4 regions of the Paraciimarium castrense LEGE 11436 genome follow, and region 3 is predicted to be linked to each of the others. Evidence: predicted binding sites of a transcription regulator. Region 3 holds the regulator's gene; each other region holds the start of a gene.
What was found. Region 3 encodes NtcA, which controls nitrogen genes in cyanobacteria. Its sites were predicted from a motif close to GTANCNNNNGNTAC; they were not measured.

Region 1 (2,198 bases), on a different contig from region 3:
GGCCGGTCGGGTGCGCAGCGGTGAGCGTTTGCTCGATAAACCCGGCATGGCCGTGGCAGCTGTGCTGCCGCTGCAGGTGCTGCAGCTGCCTCGCTATGTGTCGCGCGGAGGCGAGAAACTGGAGACGGCCCTGGCCGTTTTCCCGCTCCCGGTCAGCGGTCGAGTCTGTGTCGATGGCGGCATCTCGACGGGCGGTTTCACCGACTGCCTGCTGCAGCACGGGGCTGCGCGGGTGTACGGCATTGATGTGGGTTACGGCCAGACGGCCTGGCGGCTGCGCTGCGACCCGCGGGTGGTGCTCAAGGAGCGCACCAATCTGCGCCATCTCAGTCCCGAAGCTCTGTTCGGGGCCGCCGACCCCCGGCCCGATCTGGCGGTGGCTGATGTGTCATTCATCTCCCTTGCCCTGGTGCTGCCAGCCCTGCTGGGGCTGCTGGGGGACGCTCCCCCTCGTGGCACTCACGATCTGATTCTGCTGGTGAAACCCCAGTTTGAGGTGGGTCGGGGCCAGGTGGGCAAAGGGGGTGTGGTGCGCAGCCCAGAGGCCCATGTCGGAGCCATCACGGCGGTGCTGAGGGCCGCTGAACAGCAAGGACTTCAGGCCCCAGGCCTGGTGGCGTCTCCGATCACAGGCCCGGCCGGCAACCACGAATACCTGCTCTGGCTGCGTTCGGCAGCCCTGGTGAGCGTTCCTGCTGAGGCGAGCTGGGCCTTGCCACTGGACCCCAAAGAGCGGATTGAAGCGATCAGTGCATGCGTGGCTTCCACCCTGGCCACCCCCTGAGGGGAAGATTGCCGTGGCCAGGGGGCCGAGAGGCCCCCTGGTGATCCCTAGAACTCAGAGCTTCAGAGCCGGCGAGCTCAGATGGCGCCGCTGTCGCGATCACCGGTGCGGATGCGGATCACCCCATCGATGGTGCCCACGAAGATCTTGCCGTCGCCGATTTCACCGGTGCGAGCCGCGTCTTGAATCGCATTGACCACGGTGTCGACTTTGTCATCATCCACCACGATTTCCAGCTTGAGCTTCTGGAGGAATTCCACCGTGAATTCAGAACCCCGGTAGCGCTCCACCTGACCTTTCTGCCGACCAAAGCCGCGAACCTCGCTGACTGTCATGCCCACGATGCCGGCATTGACCAGGGCAATCTTGACATCTTCAAGCTTAAAGGGCCGAATGATGGCCTCTACTTTTTTCATGGATACCGGTGGGCTGGACGATCAGGATCTCAGGGTTCCCCGCTTTTGGCGGAGAGGGGTCCATTACGCCCGAGCCAGGGGGGTGTTGTCGTAGCCGATGCTACTCGGCCAGCGCCCTGACAGGATCCCCGCTTGCAACCGGCAGGCCGTGGCCCCCAGGCCCTCCGTTGGTTTCAGTCATCATGGCCTGCGTCAGCTCTGTGCCCAGCCTTGTCCACGCCACCTGCCATCCCCGAGGCGAGCGCCAGCTCCGTTGCGGAGCAGACCCAGACACCCCTCTACGGCGAACGGGCGATCGCCGAGTGCCGGTTGATCTGCTTCGACAATCCCCGGCCGGGGCGTCCCTACGACATCGCCATCACCCTCCCGGAATTCACCTGCCTTTGTCCGTTCTCGGGCTACCCCGATTTCGCCACCCTGCGTCTGCTCTACCAGCCCGGTCCCCGGGTCATGGAGCTGAAGGCCATCAAGCTGTATGTGAACAGCTACCGCGATCGCAGCATCTCCCATGAGGAGGTGGCCAACCGGATCCTGGACGACTTCGTGGCAGCCTGCGAGCCGCAGTGGATGCAGCTGCAAGCCGATTTCAACCCCCGCGGCAATGTGCACACGGTGGTCACAGTGAGCCATGGCAGCCGTCAGGCCTGCTGAGGCGGGTTGAGCAATTCGGGTAGTTCCCGTGCAAAGGCGGTGAGGTTGCGGTTGCACAGCCCGGCCACGTGCAACCGCCCCACCTCGGCGATCGCCCAGAGCTGGCGGGTGGCCAGCAGGCTCAGGCCGCCGCCGACCAGGGCGATGGCAAAGCCCGAATACACCAGGGGGACGCCTGGATCGCGCTTGAGCAGGATGCCACTGGCCGGCAGCACCGAATCCACCCGTACAGGCAGCCCATTGATCTCCAGGGGAGCGGCGCCGATCCCCAGTTGGCCGAGCCTGGAGCCATCGGCGCCGAACACCTCCACCGGTCCCTGCTCGCTGCTGAGGCTGAGCAGCACTGG
Region 2 (2,198 bases), on a different contig from region 3:
GAGGTCGATCCAGTTGCTGAGGAAGTCGTCAGTGAAGACGCCGCCCTCCATCAGATAGTGCTTGTCGGCATCGAGGGCTTCGAGGGCCCCATTGAGCGAGGCCGGCACCGTTGAGATCCGGGCCAGTTCTTCGGCGCTGAGCTCGAACAGGTCCAGGTCGGTGCCGTCGCCGGGGTCGATCTGGTTTTTGATGCCGTCGATCCCTGCCATCAGCATCGCCGCAAAACCCAGATAGGGGTTGGACAGGGCATCGCCGGAGCGGAATTCCAGACGCTTGGCCTTTGGATTTGGACCCGTCAGCGGGATGCGCACCGCGGCTGAACGGTTCCCCTGGGAATAGACCAGGTTCACAGGTGCTTCAAAACCGGGCACCAGCCGCTTGTAGCTGTTGGTGGTGGGGTTGGTGAAAGCCAGAAAACTGGGAGCGTGCTTGAGCAGGCCCCCGATGTACCAGCGAGCTGTCTGGGAGAGGTTGGCGTAGGTGCCTTCGCCGAAAAACAAGGGGTTGCCGCCCTTCCAGAGACTCTGGTGCACGTGCATGCCGCTGCCGTTGTCGGCAAACACCGGTTTGGGCATGAAGGTGGCTGTTTTGCCGTATTTCTTGGCAACATTGCGCACGACATATTTATAGATCATCACGTTGTCCGCGGCACTGATCAACTCGGCGAACTTCATGCCAAGTTCGTGCTGCGCTGTGGCCACTTCATGGTGCTGCTTCTCGATCGGCACTCCCAGTGTGGCCATGGTGAGCAGCATTTCGCTGCGCATATCCTGCATCGTGTCGTTGGGGCCCACGGGGAAGTAGCCCTCTTTGAGGGCGATCTTGTAGGCCAGGTTGCCGCCCTCCTCCTGGCGCCCACTGTTCCAGGGAGCCTCGATTGAATCGACGCTGTAAAAACTGCTGCCGTTGCCGGAGTTGAAGCGCACATCGTCGAACACAAAGAACTCCGGCTCGGGGCCGAAGTAGGCCATGTCAGCAATGCCTGTGGAGCCCAGATACTCGAGTGCCTTCTGGGCCAGGGCGCGGGGGCAGCGCCCGTAGGGCTCGCCGCTGCGGGGCTCCTGGATCGAGCAGATCAGGCTCAGGGTCTTGTGGCTGTAGAAGGGGTCAATCCAGGCGGTGTTCGGGTCTGGCACCATCGCCATGTCCGACTCATTGATGGCTTTCCAGCCGCGGATGGAGGAGCCGTCGAACGCCACCCCACTGGTGAAGGCGTCTTCGTCGATCAGATCCCGGCAGACAGTGAGGTGCTGCCACTTGCCATGCAGGTCAACGAACTTGAGGTCGATCAACTCAATGCCTTCGTCCTGAATCTGACGCAGGACGTCCTGTGCGGTTTTGGCCATGGAGCAATGCAGGGGTGGTGCCGGCCCTTGGCGGCGTGGCCGGAAGGTAGGGAGGCCGGTCACGGTCAACCTGTAGCCATCGTTACCGATTCTGGGGGGTGGCTTGCGTAACTGTTTCTCTCAGATCGGCCAGATCGCGCCCTGCGCCTGGGTTCTGGCCAGTCATGAGTGCTAGCTTCCGGCGCAGGTGCGTCGAACTTTTCGAACCATGCGCGATGCCATCACCGGTCTGATCGGCCGCTACGACCAGCTGGGCCGCTACCTCGACCGGGATGCGATCGATCGCATCAATGCCTACTACGCCGAATCGGCGCTGCGGCTGCGGGCCGTGGAGCTGATCAACCGTGAGGCCGCCGCCATCGTGCGCGAGGCCTCCCAGCGGCTCTGGCTCGATGACCCCGAGCTGATCCTGCCCGGCGGCAACGCCTACACCACCCGCCGCCTCTCGGCCTGCCTGCGGGACATGGACTATTTCCTGCGCTACGCCAGCTATGCCCTGGTGGCAGCCGATGCGTCGATCCTCAATGAGCGGGTGCTCAACGGCCTCGACGACACCTACAAGAGTCTGGGCGTGCCCACGGGCCCCACGGTGCGCAGCATTGCCCTGATGGCCGATGTGGTGTGCGAGCTGCTGGCTGCGGAAGGCAACACAGACCCCTCTGCTCTGGCTGCGGTGGTGCGCCCGCCCTTCGAGCACCTCTGCCGCGGGCTGGGGGCCAGCAACGTGCGCGCCCGCTGAACCATCCCTGCTGCCCTATCCCACCGTCGTGGGATTGGCCCTTGAACCCAGCACAAGGGCAGCTGCGGTGCCTTCGTAGGCTGACAGCAGGGATACGAGTCCCATCGTTCAC
Region 3 (2,198 bases):
CGAGCACCTCCTGCAGAGGCAGGTAGCCCAGCTCCACGGCGAGGCCGAGCTCATCGAGCACCATCAGATCCACGGCGCCCTGGAGCAGTTGCTGGCGGCTGTATTGCCACACCTCCAGCACCGCGGCGCGGATGTCTACGCCATGGTCTGCAGCCGGCTCAGCCAGGCAGGTGACCACTGCCGGCCGCAGCCACTGGAGGCGCCCGCACAGCCACGGGCTCGCGGCCAGACCCTGTTCCACCCCACCCTTGAGCAACTGGCTCACCAGCACCCTGCTGCCGAGACCGGCGCTGCGCAGGGCCAGGCTGAGCACCGCCGCCACGCTGCCCCGGAACGGAGCGGTGTGCACCTGGAGCATGCCCTCCGGCTGGGCCAGCAGGCGCAGCGGACGCACCGTCGCCGGCAGGCCCGCCCCAGCGACTGCCAAGGGGGCGACGGGCCGGTGGGCCGGCAGCCCAGTGGCCTCAGCAGGCGCCGGGCCCACCACCTCAAGCCGGACTCCGGAACCGGGGCTGCTCGAGAGACTGGCGGTCATGGACCCTGCAGCGACGCAGGACTGAATGTAGCGGTCACGTGGCGTAGCGCTGGGCACAACCACCACCTGTAGTGGGTGCAGGCGCCCAGCAGCGGCCGACTCCAGGCCCACGGCCCTCTGGTCGGAACCACACGCCCGCCGGTGCGCTGGGATGTACCGGCCCCAAAGCGTGCCCATTGCTACATGAGGCCCCCCTGTGCATCTATAGGGTCCGCCGATCTGCCTGACCCAGCCATGGTTGGCGCCACACGTGGGTTCAGCCGTACGGCCAACACGCCCAGCAGCGGCACACCAGGGGTGGTGGGCGGCATCGGTGCCGCTGGCCAGGCCAACCAGACCCTGCTGGAGGTGATCCGCGCCCTGGGGGGGAGCAGCGTCGAGTCGATCGAGCGCAGCAAGACCATCTTTTTCCCGGGGGATCCGGCCGAGCGGGTCTACCTGCTCCGGCGTGGAGCCGTGCGGCTCTCGCGTGTCTATGAGTCTGGGGAAGAAATCACTGTGGCCCTGTTGCGGGAGAACAGTCTCTTCGGGGTGCTGTCGCTGCTCACGGGCCAGCGTTCCGATCGCTTCTATCACGCCATCGCCTTCACCCGCGTGGAGCTCCTCAGCGCACCGGCCACCTCCGTGCGCAAGGCGATCGAACAGGACGCCAGCGTGGGGCTGCTGCTGCTGCAGGGCCTCTCCTCGCGGATTCTGCAGACCGAAACCATGATCGAGACCCTCACCCACCGCGACATGAGCTCGCGGTTGGTGAGTTTTCTGCTGGTGCTCTGCCGCGACTTCGGCGTGCCCGGCACTGAGGGCATCACCATCGACCTGCGCCTCTCCCACCAGGCGATCGCCGAGGCCATCGGCTCCACCCGCGTGACGATCACCCGCCTGCTGGGAGACCTTCGCAACGAGGGACTGGTGCAGATCGACCGCAAAAAGATCACCGTGTTCGATCCGATCGCCCTGGCCAAGCGCTTCAGCTGAGCTCAGCCGGAAGCACGGCGGCCAGGGCGGGATACTGGCTCCATACGAGGACACCTGTGTCGGGCTGGCTCCTGATCCTGGCGCTGCTGGTTCTGGGCGGAGTGCTCTCCACCCTGGGCGACCGACTGGGCAGCCGGGTCGGCAAGGCCAGGCTGAGCCTGTTCAACCTGCGGCCGCGGCGTACCGCCGTGCTGATCACGGTGCTCACGGGCAGCCTGATCAGCGCCATGTCCCTCGGGCTGATGCTGCTGGTGAGTGAGCGCCTGCGCACGGGCCTGTTCGAGCTCGACCAACTGGAGGAGCGGCTCAGCGGCACCCGCAACCAGCTCGAGGCCAGCCGCCAGCGGCTCAGCACCAGCCAGGCGGAGGTGGCCCGGGCCCAGGCGGGTCAGCGCAAGGTGCAGCAGGAGCTGGCCCAGGCCGAACGCCGCAGTGCTGCACTGCGCAAGGAGCTGGCCCCCCTGCAGGCCCAGCGCGCCAGGCTGGAGCGCGACAAGCTGGCGCTCGAGAAGCAGAACGTGAGCCTGGAGGGTCAGCGGGCTCGCCTCAGCGAGGTGGTACGGGGCCGGGACGCTGAAATCCAGCGCACCGAGGCTGAACTGGCCGCAGTGCGGCAGCGGATCGCGGCAGGGGCCCAGGAGTTGCGGGAGCTCGAGAACAACCTGATCGCCCTGCGGCGCGGCGACGT
Region 4 (2,198 bases), on a different contig from region 3:
TTCTTCCTTGCTTTCCTCCGCGGTGTGATCGCCAACTGGCTGGTCTGCCTGGGCGTCACCCTGGCCCTGGTCAGCAAGAGCGTTCCGGGCAAGATCCTTGCCTGCTGGCTGCCCATCACCGCCTTCCAGGCGCTGGGCATGGAGCACATTGTGGTCAACATGTTCCTGCACACCACGGGTCCGCTGTTGGGCTCCGGTGTGAGTTTCCTGCAGATTGCCTTCTGGAATTACCTGCCTGTGACGCTGGGCAACATTGTGGGCGGCATGGTGTTCATCGGCATGCTCTTCTACAGCACCCACCGCACTCCAATCAGCAATGTGCTGCCGACCCGGCACGATGAAAAGCTGGAAAGAGAGTTGGCTGCGGAACTGGGAGCGCGCTGAACAAAGCTTCTGGGCTCAAGCTTTGGCCTAATTTGGTCAGCCTGAGAAAAACGTCAGAGCGATTACATTCCCACCCAATAAAGAGCCGGGCAGCAGTGCTGCCCGGCCTTTTTCATGCCGCCAGCTCGATGGTTACCACTTCTTGTAGGGCAGGAACTTGCCGCACATGGTGATCTTCACCCGATCTCCCGTGGGATTGGCTTCCTTGTCCACATGCAGGGTGAAGTCGATGGCGCTCATGATGCCATCGCCGAACTTCTCCTGAATCACGTCCTTCAGCGGCATGCCATACACCTGCATGATCTCGTAGAACCGGTAGATCAGCGGATCGGTGGGGATCACCGGATCCAGGCTTCCCTTGGTGGGATAGGTCTGCAGGGCGGCCACGATATCGCCATCCAAGCTGAGCAAACCAGCCAGGGCTGTGGCTTCGTCGCTGGAGGCGCAGGCCTGGCCATAGAACAACGAGGCCACCCACACTTCATCTCGACCAAGGGCCTCACCCAGCTCGGAGAAGCTGAGCCCTTTGGCTTTCTTGGCCTTCAGAAGTGCGGCCGTCAAGGACGATCCGCTGGAGCCAGGTGTTGATGACATGGTCATAAAAATTGAGATTTGATGTGGCAGCCAAGCAGCTGATCTGTGGGCCCTCTGCTGGTTGACGTGCGGCAAGAAGGGGCCTCTTCATGATGTCGTCAATGCCTTGATTCTCGTGTGTTGATCGATACGACCAGGCTCTGAACCTGCCACCCTGTTTGGGCACCTGGCTTGGCGAAGGTGCTACCCAGCCCCGCTCTGCCAGCAACCTTCTGGCCCGTGCCCCTCGCCGCTGCCCAGTGCAGAAACTGCCCGGGCGGTCGGCGGTTTGGTAGTGGCGGCCACACTGGCCGGGGTAGTGTGTTCGGTTCACTGGACCACGTTCAACCGGTGCGCCCCAACACCGACCGCCATGACTGCCACAACGCCGAGACCGGCGCCGATGTTCGAGCTCATCCCCTACGAGAAGTTCCGCGACACCCCCGCGGTTCGCTTCTTCGACATCACCGTGGCGGCGTCCAATGCCCGGGATCTGGTGATCCACTCGGGGCCCGCCACCTCCCCTCCGGATGATCAGGCCACGGGGGCCTGGCAGTTCTACCTGCATCCCCACCAGGAGGACAACCTGCTCGCCCTGCACGGCGGCCGCACCTTCTACCTGGTGAACTTCGGCTGGAACTACCCGTTCCATATCGTGCGGCTCGATACGGGCGGCGATATCCTGCGGATCCCTCCCGGCACGTTCCACCGCTCGGTCTCAGACCCTGACGGCTCGGTGGTGCTCAACCAGGCGGTGCGCGAACCCGGAGCCAGCCTGGTGCACGAATTCCGCGTGTACAACAGCCAGCGGATCCCGCGGCTGTTTGCCACCACCTCCAGAACCGCGCCGCTGCCGAAGCTGCACGGACTGCACTGGTAAGGGCTCTGGGCCGGACGCTGACCACCCCAGCCCCTCTGCGATCAGCCCAGGGGCAGGCTGGCTGCGCCGGGGGCCACGGGATCGAGAATCTCCGCCTCGATCAGCCAGTCAAAGCTGCTGCTCACCCCCGCTGGGCCTGAGAAGCAACCCGTGATCGCGGCGGTGAGCTCGGGCTTCGATGACGTGGCCAGGGTGATGTACCGATCGTCCACGGGGCCCTTGCCACTGGGGTCGTAGCCGCGCCAGCCCGCCCCCGGCAGGTACACCTCCGTCCAGGCGTGCAGGTCGTACTGCTCGGGCGCCGGATCCACCAGGTGGTAGCCGCTCACGAACCGGGCCGGCAGGCCCACGCAGCGGCAGG

Region 1: a site for NtcA is predicted at 1,291-1,304, ahead of ACWJIO_RS04835 (P-II family nitrogen regulator). Genes of this name have one in related genera too.
Region 2: a site for NtcA is predicted at 1,420-1,433, ahead of glnA (type I glutamate--ammonia ligase). Genes of this name have one in related genera too.
Region 4: a site for NtcA is predicted at 1,096-1,109, ahead of cynS (cyanase). Genes of this name have one in related genera too.

Annotation. Positions count from the first base shown of each region.
Region 1 is NZ_JBSJOW010000002.1:208,150-210,347, forward strand. It holds gene ACWJIO_RS04830 (TlyA family RNA methyltransferase) at 1-784, shown strand, start outside; gene ACWJIO_RS04835 (P-II family nitrogen regulator) at 862-1,200, opposite strand; gene queF (preQ(1) synthase) at 1,429-1,851, shown strand; gene ACWJIO_RS04845 (cytochrome c biogenesis ResB family protein) at 1,839-2,198, opposite strand, start outside.
Region 2 is NZ_JBSJOW010000001.1:347,068-349,265, forward strand. It holds gene glnA (type I glutamate--ammonia ligase) at 1-1,347, opposite strand, end outside; gene ACWJIO_RS01925 (globin family protein) at 1,556-2,086, shown strand.
Region 3 is NZ_JBSJOW010000006.1:66,038-68,235, reverse strand. It holds gene ACWJIO_RS10165 (cob(I)yrinic acid a,c-diamide adenosyltransferase) at 1-535, opposite strand, end outside; gene ntcA (global nitrogen regulator NtcA) at 770-1,510, shown strand; gene ACWJIO_RS10155 (DUF3084 domain-containing protein) at 1,567-2,198, shown strand, end outside.
Region 4 is NZ_JBSJOW010000007.1:41,258-43,455, reverse strand. It holds gene ACWJIO_RS11245 (formate/nitrite transporter family protein) at 1-384, shown strand, start outside; gene cynS (cyanase) at 517-978, opposite strand; gene ACWJIO_RS11235 (redox protein) at 1,361-1,837, shown strand; gene ACWJIO_RS11230 (transglutaminase family protein) at 1,879-2,198, opposite strand, start outside.